4 regions of the Bradyrhizobium sp. UFLA01-814 genome follow, and region 1 is predicted to be linked to each of the others. Evidence: predicted binding sites of a transcription regulator. Region 1 holds the regulator's gene; each other region holds the start of a gene.

Region 1 (3,389 bases):
GTGCTCGCGTTGAATATCGGCGCGCGTATCCTTGGTGCCGAAAGGGCCGCAAAATGACCGAGCTTTCCGTCTCCACGACTGCCGCGGGCCACGTTCCCCAGGTTCCGCTGCCTGAAGCGCCGCCGAAAGTCACGGTGCGCAATCTCAATTTCTATTACGGCGAGCACCACGCGCTGAAGAACATCAACCTGACGCTCGGCACCAACCGCGTCACGGCGTTCATCGGCCCGTCCGGCTGCGGCAAGTCGACCCTGCTGCGCATCTTCAACCGGATGTATGACCTCTATCCGGGCCAGCGCGCGGTCGGCCAGCTGATGCTGGACCAGACCAACATTCTCGACCCCAAGCTCGACCTCAACTTGCTGCGCGCGCGGGTCGGCATGGTGTTCCAGAAGCCGACGCCGTTCCCGATGACGATCTACGAGAACATCGCCTTCGGCATCCGCCTCTACGAGAAGATCTCGAAGTCCGAGATGGACGACCGGGTCGAGAAGGCGCTGCGCGGCGGCGCGCTGTGGAACGAGGTCAAGGACAAGCTGAACGCGTCCGGCCTGTCGCTCTCCGGCGGCCAGCAGCAGCGCCTGTGCATCGCGCGCACCGTGGCGGTGCGCCCCGAGGTGATCCTGTTCGACGAGCCGTGCTCGGCGCTCGACCCGATCTCGACCGCCAAGGTCGAGGAGCTGATCCAGGAGCTCTCCGAGGACTACACGATCGCGATCGTCACCCACAACATGCAGCAGGCGGCGCGCGTCTCCGACAAGACCGCCTTCATGTATCTCGGCGAGCTGATCGAGTTCGACGACACCAACAAGATCTTCACCTCACCGAGCGATCGGCGCACCCAGGACTACATCACCGGCCGGTTCGGTTGACCGGCGCATGATCCGGAAAAGTGGAAACCGGTTTTCCGATCAGGGCATGCTAAAATTCAGGACACGAAACCATGATCCCCGGGATCATGGTTTGAGGGAGACAAGCGATGGCTTCTGAACATACCGCCAAGGCATTCGACAGCGACCTGCAGGAGTTGACCCGCCTGGTCGCCGAGATGGGCGGCCTGGTCGAGCGGATGATTACCGAGTCGGTCGACGCGCTGATCCGTCGCGACGTCGCGCTCGGCAAGCGCGTGGTCGCCGCCGACATCGAGATCGACAATCTGCAGCGCAACATCGAAGAGCGCGCGGTGCTGACGATCGCGCGCCGCCAGCCGATGGCGATCGACCTGCGCGAGATCGTCAGCGCGATGCGCGTCGCCACCGACCTCGAGCGGATCGGCGACCTCGCCAAGAACATGGGCAAGCGTGTCGCGGCGCTGGAGAGCGATTTCCAGCCGCTGAAGCTGATCCGCGGCCTCGAGCACATGACCGACCTCGTGCTGTCGCAGGTCAAGTCGGTGCTCGACGCCTACGCCGCGCACGACCTGCCGGCGGCGATGAACGTCTGGAAGGGCGACGAGGAGGTCGATGCGATCTGCACCTCGCTGTTCCGCGAACTGCTCACCTACATGATGGAAGATCCGCGCAACATCTCGTTCTGCATCCATCTGATGTTCTGCGCCAAGAACATCGAGCGGATCGGCGATCACGCTACCAATATCGCAGAGACCGTGTTCTACATGATCGAGGGCCAGCAGATCACCGACAAGCGCCCGAAGGGGGACATGACCACTTTTGCCACCACGGTGCCGGGCAACTGAAGGCATCATCGGCAAGCGCGAAACCGGCAAGAGTGAAACTGGACGATCCTCGCGACAATTCGTTTCCGCGGGGACTATGCTCAAGGAAGTAAGCGTTTCGGTTTGCGTCTGGGCAACGGATCACCACAGAGAAAGAACTTAAACCGATGAGCGCACGCATTCTGGTAGTCGAAGACGAGGAAGCGCTGACGACGCTGTTGCGCTACAACCTCGATGCGGAAGGCTACGATGTCGAGACGGTGGGGCGCGGCGACGATGCCGACACGAGGCTGAAGGAGCGCGTTCCCGACCTCGTGGTCCTCGACTGGATGCTGCCGGGCCTGTCCGGCATCGAGCTGTGCCGCCGCCTGCGGGCGCGGCCCGAGACCAAGCAGCTTCCGATCATCATGCTGACCGCGCGCGGCGAGGAAAGCGAGCGCGTGCGCGGGCTTGCCACCGGCGCCGACGATTACATCGTCAAGCCGTTCTCGGTGCCGGAGCTGCTGGCGCGGGTGAAGGGCCTCTTGCGCCGCGCGAGCCCGGAGCGGCTTGCAACCGTGCTGACCTATGGCGACATCGAGCTCGACCGCGAGAAGCGCCGCGTGGCGCGCTCGGGCCGCCCGATCGATCTCGGGCCGACCGAGTATCGCCTGCTCGAATTCTTCCTCGAGCATCCCGGCCGCGTGTTCAGCCGCGAGCAACTGCTCGACAGCGTCTGGGGCCGCGACATCTACATCGATGAACGCACCGTCGACGTGCATATCGGCCGCCTGCGCAAGCTGCTCAATCCGGGCCGCGAGCAGGATCCGATCCGCACCGTGCGCGGCGCCGGCTACGCGCTCGACGACCGCTTTGCCAAGGCCGAGCCGCAGCCGTAATGGCCGTTGCGGGATTCATATCCCGTAGCACGGTGTCGTCCCGGCCTAGTGCGCAATTGCGCACGGGAGCCGGGACCCATACGCCGCGGCCGGCGTAATCGGCACGGGGCCAGACGGCTTTCTAACAACACGCATTAGTGGTTATGGGTCCCGGCTTTCGCCGGGACGACGCCGATGATGTAACGGGCCACGCGCCATAAAAAAATCCCCGCTTTCGCGGGGATTTGTTTTTCAGGTCTTCCGTAGTTTCCCGAGTGCTCACTTGATCTGCGGTTTCGCCGACGGCCGGCGGCGATCGGCGGCGGGCTGGTAGGCGACGCGCGAGTGATGCGCGCAATAGGGCAGGCCGCCGAGCGCCTTGCCGCCGCAGAAGAAGAATTCCGGGCTTGAGGGATCGCCGACCGGCCAGTGACAGGTGGCCTCGTTGAGTTCGAGCAGCGACAGCCGCTGGCTCATCGGCACCACATTGTCGTAGGAGATCGGATCGGGCTCCATCTCGACCTCGAAGGCGTGCGCCAGCGCGGTGTTGCCGCGGGACACCGGGCGCGCCACCCGCATCATGTGCTGGGCGGGGCGGGCCTTGCGCTGCCGCGGCGCGGCCGTGGAGGGGGCCTTGGCGCGGCCGGAGAGGCCGAGCCGATGCACTTTGCCGATCACGGCGTTTCGCGTCACATTGCCAAGTTCCGCCGCGATCTGGCTGGCCGACAGGCCAGACTCCCAGAGTTTCTTCAGCTGCTCGACGCGATCGTCGGACCAGGTCAATACAGTCATCGCATTCTTCCCTTCGCGTAGCGCCGGCCAATCATTGGAGCGGCGCTGCGAGCCAATCTGGACAA
Region 2 (3,389 bases), on a different contig from region 1:
CTGAAATGTCGGACATGGCGGGGCATTTGGCAGGGAAAACGGGCGCAATCAAGGGCGTTTTGTCGCAATGCGGAACGGCCGCACCATCCCCATATAGGCACCGGAAGGACGACCTTCTCCTCACCATACCATTCGCGGGGACGACCCTGCCTTATCCGGAGGGTTCGTGATGGCTTGGACCATTCTGTTCACCGCTGGCCTGCTCGAGATCGGTTGGGCGATCGGGCTGAAATATACCGAAGGTTTCTCGCGGCTGGTACCGTCGGTGCTGACGCTGGCGGCGATGGCCGGCAGCGTGATCCTGCTCGGCCTCGCGCTCAAGACGCTGCCGATTGGAACCGCCTATGCGGTCTGGACCGGGATCGGCGCGGTCGGCACCGCGGCGCTCGGCATCATCCTGCTCGGAGAACCCGCGACCGCGATGCGGCTGGCCAGCATCGGACTGATCGTTGCCGGCATCGTCGGGCTGAAGCTGGTCGGCTGATGACTTCCTTGGGACGCGTTTTCCTAACGCGAACCGGCTTCCACTTCGCTCGAAAACGCTACTTCAGAATCTGCACCGCCCAATAGCTCGCGGCTGCGACCGCAGCCGACGCCGGGATCGTGATCACCCAGGCGTAGACGATCGAGCTCGCCACATTCCAACGCACGGCGGAGAGCCGCCGTGCGGCGCCGACGCCGACGATGGCGCCGGTGATGGTGTGCGTGGTCGATACGGGAACCCCGAGATAGGTCGCCATGAACAGCGTCGCGGCGCCGCCGGTTTCGGCGCAAAAACCCTGCATCGGCGTCAGCTTGGTGATCCGCAGCCCCATGGTGCGGACGATCCGCCAGCCGCCCATCAGCGTGCCCAGCGCCATCGCGCTCTGGCAGGCCAGCACCACCCAGAACGGAATCTCGAAGGTGTCGCCGAGATGGCCCTGCGAATAGAGCAGCACGGCGATAATGCCCATGGTCTTCTGCGCGTCGTTGCCGCCATGGCCGAGCGAATAGAGTGACGCCGAGGCGAATTGCAGGATGCGGAAGGCGCGATCGACCGCGAACGGCGTCGAGCGCACCGAGAGCCAGGACACGATCGCAACCAGCACCAGCGCCAGCAGGAAGCCGACCAGCGGCGACAGCACGATCGCGAGCAAGGTCTTGGAGAGCCCGCTCCACACCGCCGCCGAAATCCCCGCCTTCGCCATGCCGGCGCCGACCAGGCCGCCGATCAGCGCGTGCGAGCTCGATGACGGAATGCCCAGCGCCCAGGTGATCACGTTCCAGACGATCGCGCCGACCAATGCTGCGAAGATCACGGTCGCATCCACCACCGACGGCTCGATGATCCCGGTGCCGATGGTATTGGCAACGTGCAGGCCGAATACCAGGAACGCGACGAAGTTGAAGAACGCGGCCCAGAACACCGCGTATTGCGGCCGCAGCACGCGGGTCGAGACGATGGTCGCGATCGAGTTCGCGGCATCGTGCAGGCCGTTCAGGAAGTCGAACAGCAGCGCGACCGCGATCAGGATGGTCAGAATTGGAAGACCCAGCGTGGCGTCCACGTGATGCCCCGCTCTACACTTGCTCGATCACGATCGAGTTGATCTCGTTGGCGACGTCGTCGAAACGGTCGGCCACCTTCTCGAGATGGTCGTAGATCTCCGCGCCGACGATGAAGTCCATCGTGTTGGCGTTGCGGTGCTTCAGGAACAGCTCCTTGAGCCCGATATCATGGAGATCGTCGACCCGGCCCTCGAGCTTGGTCAGTTCCTCGGTGATCTGGGTCAGCATCGAGACGTTCTGGCCGATGCCCTGCAGCAAGGGCAGCGCGCGGACCACCAGATTGGCGCATTCCACGATAAGCGTGCCGATCTCGCGCATCGGCGGCTCGAACTCGCGCACCTCGAACAGCATGACCGCCTTTGCGGTCGCCTGCATCTGGTCGACCGCATCGTCCATCGAGGTGATCAGGTTCTTGATATCGCCGCGATCGAACGGGGTGATGAAAGTGCGGCGAACCGCGGTCAGGACCTCGCGGGTGACGCTATCGGCGTCGTTCTCGAACTGATTGACGCGCTGGCAAAAGACGGGCGTCTCCTCCCCGCCCTTCAGCATGTCCTGCAACGCCAATGCGCACTGCACGGAGGTCTGGGCGTGGCGGGCGAACAGGTCGAAAAAGCGCTCTTCCTTGGGCAGAAAGGCGCGAAACCACCGCAGCATGTCTCAGTTCCATCATTCCGGGACAGCCCTTTTAGCGGCTGTCACAGAACTGTCATAGAGCATCTGGCGGGGAAAGCACCGGGATCGACCGCCCAAACGGGCGGTCGTCCACCGCTATGTCGGCCGAAAATCGCCGAGACCTGCCCTACAGCGACCGCCGCAACAAATGGGCCAGCTCACCGACCAGGCCGCGCCGGAACAGCAGCACGCAGGCCACGAAGATCACGCCCTGGATCACCGTCACCCACTGGCCGAAGCCGGCGAGATACTGCTGCATGGCGATGATCACGAAGGCGCCGACCACCGGGCCGAAGATGGTGCCGAGACCGCCGACCAGCGTCATCAGCACGATTTCACCGGACATCGACCAGTGCACGTCGGTGAGCGAGGCATTCTGCGCCACGAACACCTTCAGCGAGCCGGCAAAGCCCGCCAGCGTGCCCGACAGGATGTAGGCCAGCATCTTGTACTGGTCGGTCTTGTAGCCGAGCGAGATCGCGCGCGGCTCGTTCTCGCGGATCGACTTCAGCACCTCGCCGAACGGCGAGTTGATGGTGCGGTAGATCAGCAGGAAGCCGGCAAGGAAGCCGACCAGCACGACGTAATAGAGCACCAGCGGCTTCGACAGGTCGAAGATCCCGAGCAGGTGGCCCTGCGGGATGCCCTGGATGCCGTCCTCACCATGGGTGAACGGCGCCTGCAGGTAGATGAAGTAGAGCAGCTGCGACAGCGCCAGCGTGATCATCGAGAAATAGATGCCTTGGCGGCGGATCGAGATGAAGCCGGTGACCAGGCCGAGCAAGGCCGCGGCCGCGGTGCCGACCAGGATGCCGAGCTCCGGCGACAGCCCCCACACCTTCAGCGCGTGCGCCGAGACGTAGCCGGCGGTGCCGAGGAACATCGCGTGGCCGAACGACAGCAGGCCGCCATAGCCGATCAGGAGGTTGAAGGCGCAGGCGAGCAGCGCGAAGCACAGCGCCTGCATGACGAAGAACGGATAGATCCCCGTCCACGGCACGATCGCCAGCAACAGCGCCATCGCGGCGAATACGATCATCTCGTCGCGCATCGCGCGCGGCGTGATCGGAAGTGTATCGTCGGTCAATGCTGACATATCAAGCCGCCCGTCCCGTCAGTCCCGTTGGCTTCACCAGCAACACCACCACCATCAGGACAAACACCAC
Region 3 (3,389 bases), on a different contig from region 1:
CCGGCGCGAGCTGGCTGTCCTGCATGCGCTTTGCCGTGCTGCCGCAGGTCTCGGCCGGCTATGCCAGCTATGCGCTGCTGCGCTTCGAGATCAACGTCCGCGAGGCGTCGGTGATGGGCTTCGTCGGCGCCGGCGGCATCGGCCAGGAGCTGGTGGTCGCGATCCGCAAGTTCTACTATTCCGACGTCAGCGCCATCCTCATCACCATCATCGTCACCGTCTTCATCATCGACATCTCGACCGGCTGGCTGCGCGGCCGGCTGTTCGGCAAGGAGACCCGTCGATGAGCCAGATGCCGAGGCCGGACACCACGGAACTGCGCGCGAAGTACCCCAGCGTCTTCGAACGTCCCGCATCGGCACGGCTGGCGATGCCGGCCATGATCGCGGCGGCGCTCGCGATCTTCGTGTTCGGACTGGTCGATCTCGATTTCTCGCCGTCCAGGCTGATCGCGGGCCTCGGCCAGCTCGGCTGGATCACCATGCTGATGCTCCCGCCGAATCCGGGCTCGTCGTTTCCGCTCTACATGCAGGCGCTCGGCGAGACGCTGTCGATCGCGGTGCTCGGCACCACGCTTGCCGCGCTGCTGGCGCTGCCGGTCAGCCTGCTGGCGGCGCGCAACATCATCCCCTCGAACCTGATCCGCTTTCCGGTGCGCCGCTTCCTGGATTCGATCCGCGGCGTCGATACGCTGATCTGGGCGCTGGTCTGGATCAACGTCGTCGGTCTCGGCCCGTTCGCCGGCGTGCTCGCGATCATGGTGTCCGACTTCGGCGCGTTCGGAAAGCTGTTCTCGGAGGCGATCGAGGCGGCGGATCGCAAGCAGGTCGAGGGCATCCGCGCGTCCGGCGGCAACGCGCTGCACGAGATCCGCTTCGGCCTGCTGCCGCAGGTGCTGCCCGTGATCGCCGGGCAGGTGCTCTACTTCATCGAGTCGAACACGCGTTCGGCGACCATCATCGGCATCGTCGGCGCCGGCGGCATCGGCTTGCAGCTCGCCGAGCAGATCCGCGTGCTGGAATGGCAGAAGGTATCGTTCCTGATCCTGATGATCCTGATCGCGGTTGCCGCGATCGATTTCATCTCCAGCAAGCTGCGCTTTGCGATCATTGGACAGCGCGCCGTGGTGTAGCTTCTTCTTCGCCTCTCCCCGCGTGCGGGGAGAGGCCGGAATTTCGCGCAGTGCAAATTCCGGGTGAGGGGGACTCTCCGCACACTCAAAGCTTTCGAAGTCGCGTAGACAGCCCGTCACCCCAACCCTCTCCCCGCAAGAGCGGGGCGAGGGAGAAGAGTTCATCGTCAACCGTTCTCGACCAGAAACTCGACGCGCTCGGCGGCGAAGCGCGAGCGCTTGGTCACCAGCGGCTGGTCCAGCATGTCGACGTCGGTGGCGTCGACCACCAGCACCGGCCGTCCCAGCGGCAGGTCGAGCCGCGCGGCGTCGGTCGCATCGACGATCGCCGCAGTGATCCGGGTCGAGGCGCGGTGGTAGTCCTTGACGCCGTAATGTCCGAGCAACTTGGTCATCGAGCGAACGTTGGCGAATACGCTGCCGGCATCGGGAAACCGCTCGGCCGACAGCCAGGTGGTGGAAACGCAGATCGGCGTCCGGTCGGCGAGGCGCACCGCTTCGATCCGGATCAGTGGCGCACCGATCTTCAGGCCCAGTTCGCGTGCGATCTCGCGGTTGGCAACGTCGTCGCCTGCCTCGATCAGCTGGCCGCGCGGCTCGTGGCCGCCGGCGCCGACGATCTCGGAAAATCGCGTGCGTGAGCGCAAGGGATAGGCGAGGCGCTGGGCTTCGACATAGGTGCCGCTGCCGCGCTCCGCGCGCACCAGGCCGCGCTCGGCCAATGCGGCGAGCGCCCGCCGCACGGTGTGGCGGTTGACCCGGTACGTCTCGGCGATCTCCATCTCGCCGGGCAGCTTTTCGCCGGCGGCAAAGCGGCCGTCAGCGATGCCGCGCTCGATGCCGTCGGCGACCTGCCGCCACAAGGCGACGCCGGAACTTTCCTGCATGCTCATGGCGCGGTGATACCAGAAATCTTTGGTTTGTCACGAAACAGTCATGGCGCTCCGCTATCAAGTTGTCTAGTATCATAGACAACTTGATGCAAGCAAGGCTGCCCAAAGGTTTGCCCATGAGTTCGACCGGACCAAACAGCAAACAGGCCCAGCGCAAGGCCGCGATGACGGTGCTGGCGCACGCCGCCGCGACCGACATCGCCGGCAGGCTGGCGGCGATCGAGGTGCCCGCGCATGAGAACCTGCGCGAGCCGGAAAACGGCCTTGTGATGCTGCGCGGGCGGATCGGCGGCGACGGTGCGCCGTTCAATCTCGGCGAGGCGACGGTGTCGCGCGCGGCGGTGCGGCTTGCGACCGGCGAGGTCGGCTTCGGCTACACGCTTGGCCGCGACGCGCGGAAGGCGCAGATGATCGCGCTGTGCGATGCCATGGTGCAGTCGGCGGAACTGTCCGGCGAGGTGGAGGCCAAGGTGATCGCGCCGCTGCGCGTCGCCATGAACGCCGAACGCGGCCGCAAGGCGGCGGAAACCGCGGCGACGCGGGTCGATTTCTACACGATGGTGCGCGGTGAGGGATGATGCAATGACGACGATTGCCGAAATGCCCGCGGGCTTTGCCGACAAGGTGCTGTCGGCGCAGTCGACTTTCCGTTCCGTGATGGATGCGATGGCGCGCCCGGGTAGCGTGCAGCACGTCGCCGCGAGCGTGGGAACGCCCGCCGGCATGATGCGCGGCGCGGCCGCGATCGCGCTGACGCTGTTCGATCACGACACGCCGATCTGGCTTGACGCTGCGATGTCGGCGACGCCGGACGTCGCCCGCTGGCTGAAGTTTCACGCCAGCGCGCCGGTGGTGGCCGATTCCTCGATCGCGAGCTTCGCTTTGATCGGCGATGCCGCGAGCCTGGCGGCGCTCGATTGCTTCGCGTTCGGCAGCAGCGAATATCCTGACCGGTCGACCACGCTGATCCTGCAGGTCGACAGTCTGTCGCAGGGTCCGGCCTTCGAGCTGAAAGGGCCCGGCATCGACGGCAGCGCCGTGCTGCAGGCGATGATCAAGCCAAGCGACCTGTTCCAGCGGCTTGCGATCAACGAAACCCTGTTCCCGCGCGGCATCGATGTCGTGCTGGTCCATGACGATGCCATTGTGGCGATCCCGCGCACCACGCGGCTGATCGCAAGCGGAGTGTGAGCGATGTATGTAGCCGTCAAGGGAGGCGAGCGCGCCATCGAGAACGCCCATCGTCTGCTCGCGCATGAGCGGCGCGGCGACCGCGATGTGCCCGAGGTGACGCTGGCGCAGATCTCCGGGCAGCTCGCGCTTGGTGTCGATCGCGTGATGACCGAAGGGTCGCTCTACGACCG
Region 4 (3,389 bases), on a different contig from region 1:
ATGGGTGTGCTTCCGCTCACCTTCCAGGACGGCACGTCGTGGTCCTCGCTCGGCCTCAAGGGCGACGAAAAGGTCACGATCCGCGGGTTGCAGGGCGATTTGAAGCCCCGCCAGACGCTGACGGCCGAAATCGTCTCCGCCGACGGCGGCAAGAAGGATGTGCCGCTGCTCTGCCGCATCGATACGCTGGACGAACTCGACTACTATCGAAACGGCGGCATCCTGCATTATGTGCTGCGCAAACTCGCGGCCTAACGCGGATTTGTGATCGGTGCCTCACCGCTTAGTGAGTAGCGACTAAAAAGAAGGCGGCCTATGAAAAAGGCCGCTTTCTCGCGTTTTGGGGCACGCAAGTTCAGGGACAGACTTCATGCTCCGTACAATTACGGATGGAAATCATCACGACTGGTTCGCAGTATGACAGCGATGATGGCCTATAATTCTATCTCGCGATGGTCCAGCGCCCTTGGTATCTGCGCAATCGTCGCGATCATCCGCCCCGCCCACGCCGATCCGCGTGCCGTCGTCGAACTCTTCACCTCGCAGGGATGCTCGTCCTGTCCGCCCGCGGACAAGATCATCGGTGACCTCGCGAAGGACCCCAACGTCATCGCGCTGAGCATGCCGATCGACTATTGGGACTATCTCGGCTGGAAGGACACGCTGGCCGATTCCCGTTTCAGCGCGCGCCAGAAGGCCTATTCGCATGTGCGCGGCGATCGCGACGTCTACACGCCGCAGGCCGTGATCAACGGCTCCGCGCATGTGATCGGCAGCGACCGCGCCAGCATCGAGAGCGCGATCAAGGACACCGAGAAGGGCGGCAGCGTGATGTCGGTGCCGGTGACGATGACGCTGACCGGCAAGCAGATCAACGTGTCGGTCGCCGCGTCGAAATCGCCCGCAGTGTCGCGCGGCGAGGTCTGGATTTGCTCGATCTCGAAGTCGGTGCCGATCTCGATCGCGCGCGGCGAGAATCGTGGCCGCGAGATCACCTACCACAACGTGGTGCGCAATCTCCTCAAGGTCGGTGACTGGAACGGTTCGTCCGGGAGCTGGACCGTGCCGCTGGAGAACATCACGCGTGACGGTGTCGATGCTGCGGCGGTGTACGTCCAGGACGGCAACCGCGACAAGCCGGGCCCGATGCTCGGCGCTGCCTTCACCTCGCTTCACTAGAGCCTTGCTGCGGTAAGGCGCGATGCGCCGGCTTCCGCCCGTGGCGGCGCCGTTGGACCGCACGCACGTTGTCGTGCAGCCGCGCATGGCGACGAACCTGCATTCAGTGATTTGCCGAAAGGAAAGCGCCGGGGTTTTGCGCGCGTCTCGCTTGCGCAGGTCCCAAAAACAAAAAGGACCAACTTTCGTTGGCCCAGTGTTGGGATTTAACTCCCCTGCGAACAGGCCCGATCCCGACGGCCCCGGGGGGCTGGGGGCTGAGGAATCCGGAACCGAAAGGACCGGGCCAACGCAGGATTTCCTTTTCGCAGGGCAGCGGGGCGGGCGATGGGCGGAAGTGGGGCAGCAATATGATTCCGCTAACGTTCCCGTGACTCTGCGGTTTTCCGGACAATCCGCCGCGCGCGGCCGTGGTTAAGGCCCGGTTGCATTGCGATTGGCCCCTTGCGGGCACGCTCGCTTAGCGCGATCATGTCACTCTCGTGACGATCCCGAAGAGGGGCCTTCGGAACCCGATCGTCGCCGAGGTGACAGGAGGCGCTCGATGAGTTTGATCTCGGAGGACACCGATCCGAGCGGGAGTCGTGCCGCGGCGCGCACCGCCGCCGCGACCCCTCAGCCCAACCGCGTGACTTTCAATCGACTTGAACTCAACCGCATTCTCAATCTCTACGGCCGCATGGTCGCCGACGGCGAGTGGCGCGATTATGCGATCGACTTCCTGAAGGACCGTGCCGTGTTCTCGGTGTTCCGGCGCGCGTCGGAAGTGCCGATCTACCGGATCGAGAAGGACCCCCGGCTTGCGCGCAAGCAGGGCATGTACAGCGTGATTTCCGCGACCGGCCTGATCCTGCGCCGCGGCCATGAACTCGAACGCGTGCTGTTCGTGATCGACCGCAAGCTGTCGCTGGTGTAGGGATTTCTCGTAGCCCGGATGAGCGAAGCGACATCCGGGAGGATCTCACCACCCGGGTACAGCTTCCCCGGATATCGCTTCGCTCATCCAGGCTACAAATCCGCTAATCCGCCGGCGCAGTTGTGCGGCCCTCGCGCGGCCTCGCCACTATTTTTGCCTCGCGCAAACGAAAAGCTTGTAGCCCGGATGGAGCCAACGGGTCGCGCGAACGCGCGCCCGATGACAGGCTTCGCGAAATCCGGGACTGTCGCAGCCCGGGACTGTCGCAGCCATGGATGAACTTGCCCCGGATTGCGCTGCGCTTCATCCGGGCTGCGCCACATCCTGCCCCGCGCAACAGAAAAAGCCCCGGCCGGATGGCCGGGGCTTGGATTGCAAGGCTGGATCGATCGGCTCGCTCGAGGCGCTTAGTCGCGCTGGCCGAGCAACTGCAGGAGCAGCGTGAACAGGTTGATGAAGTTCAGGTAGAGCGACAGCGCACCAGTGATTGCCGCCCGCTCTGCCATCACGCCACCCTGCGAGGCGTAGCCGTAGATGTAGTCGTTCTTCAGCCGCTGGGTGTCCCAGGCGGTGAGGCCCGCGAACACCAGCACGCCGACCACCGAGACGATGAACTGCAGCGCCGAGCTCGCCAGGAACAGGTTGACCAGGCTCGCGATGATGATGCCGATCAGACCCATGAACAGGAACGAGCCCATGCCGCTCATGTCACGCTTGGTGGTGTAGCCGTAGAGGCTCAGCGCACCGAACGTCGCCGCGGTGATGAAGAACACGCGCACGATCGAGGTGTGCGTGTACACCAGGAAGATCGACGACAGCGACAGACCCATCAGCGCCGAGAACACCCAGAACAGGAGTTGGGCGGTCGCGGGCTGCAGGCGGTTGATGCCGGCCGAGATGACGAACACCATCGCCAGAGGGGCGAGGATGAACAGCCACTTCAGCGGGCTCACGAACATCGCGTAGCCGAATTGCGTCAGATAGGCGTTGCCGAACTTGGCGACGGCGGCCGACTGGTCGGTGGTCACCGCACCCATGTAGACGCCGAGCGCGGCGAGGCCGGTGATGGCCAGGCCGATGCTCATGTAGTTGTAGATGCGCAGCATGTAGGCGCGCAGACCGGCGTCGACGGCCGCAGCGTCAATGCGCCCGGCGGCCCGGCCGAAAGGAGAAGCGTAGTTGCGGTCTAGGTCCGACATGGTCGAATTCCCGTGGTTGGTCCCGGTGGAGCGCAAGGGATTTGCGGCGCCGGTCGTAAATCTATCTCAGATGGCTCGGTTTGCGGAACATTAAT

Evidence for each region. The regulator PhoB, encoded in region 1, activates phosphate uptake and scavenging genes when phosphate is short. The targets are predictions, from matches to a motif close to TGTCATNNANCTGTCAT.
Region 2: PMN64_RS10600 (DUF47 domain-containing protein) is a predicted target of PhoB. The motif match lies at 2,245-2,261, and genes of this name have one in related genera.
Region 3: phnF (phosphonate metabolism transcriptional regulator PhnF) is a predicted target of PhoB. The motif match lies at 2,054-2,070, and genes of this name have one in related genera.
Region 4: PMN64_RS27525 (DUF2794 domain-containing protein) is a predicted target of PhoB. The motif match lies at 1,651-1,667, and genes of this name have one in related genera.

The regions. Positions count from the first base shown of each region.
Region 1 is NZ_JAQOSR010000040.1:12,294-15,682, reverse strand. It holds gene pstA (phosphate ABC transporter permease PstA) at 1-57, shown strand, start outside; gene pstB (phosphate ABC transporter ATP-binding protein PstB) at 54-872, shown strand; gene phoU (phosphate signaling complex protein PhoU) at 980-1,696, shown strand; gene phoB (phosphate regulon transcriptional regulator PhoB) at 1,843-2,553, shown strand; gene PMN64_RS14590 (GcrA family cell cycle regulator) at 2,812-3,324, opposite strand.
Region 2 is NZ_JAQOSR010000025.1:45,673-49,061, forward strand. It holds gene PMN64_RS10585 (peptide chain release factor 3) at 1-16, opposite strand, end outside; gene sugE (quaternary ammonium compound efflux SMR transporter SugE) at 170-484, shown strand; gene PMN64_RS10595 (inorganic phosphate transporter) at 543-1,547, opposite strand; gene PMN64_RS10600 (DUF47 domain-containing protein) at 1,561-2,205, opposite strand; gene PMN64_RS10605 (branched-chain amino acid ABC transporter permease) at 2,351-3,319, opposite strand; gene PMN64_RS10610 (branched-chain amino acid ABC transporter permease) at 3,321-3,389, opposite strand, start outside.
Region 3 is NZ_JAQOSR010000078.1:15,254-18,642, forward strand. It holds gene phnE (phosphonate ABC transporter, permease protein PhnE) at 1-287, shown strand, start outside; gene phnE (phosphonate ABC transporter, permease protein PhnE) at 284-1,132, shown strand; gene phnF (phosphonate metabolism transcriptional regulator PhnF) at 1,300-2,025, opposite strand; gene phnG (phosphonate C-P lyase system protein PhnG) at 2,142-2,603, shown strand; gene phnH (phosphonate C-P lyase system protein PhnH) at 2,608-3,216, shown strand; gene PMN64_RS23220 (carbon-phosphorus lyase complex subunit PhnI) at 3,220-3,389, shown strand, end outside.
Region 4 is NZ_JAQOSR010000104.1:26,027-29,415, forward strand. It holds gene acnA (aconitate hydratase AcnA) at 1-255, shown strand, start outside; gene PMN64_RS27520 (DUF1223 domain-containing protein) at 418-1,179, shown strand; gene PMN64_RS27525 (DUF2794 domain-containing protein) at 1,724-2,095, shown strand; gene PMN64_RS27530 (Bax inhibitor-1/YccA family protein) at 2,503-3,294, opposite strand.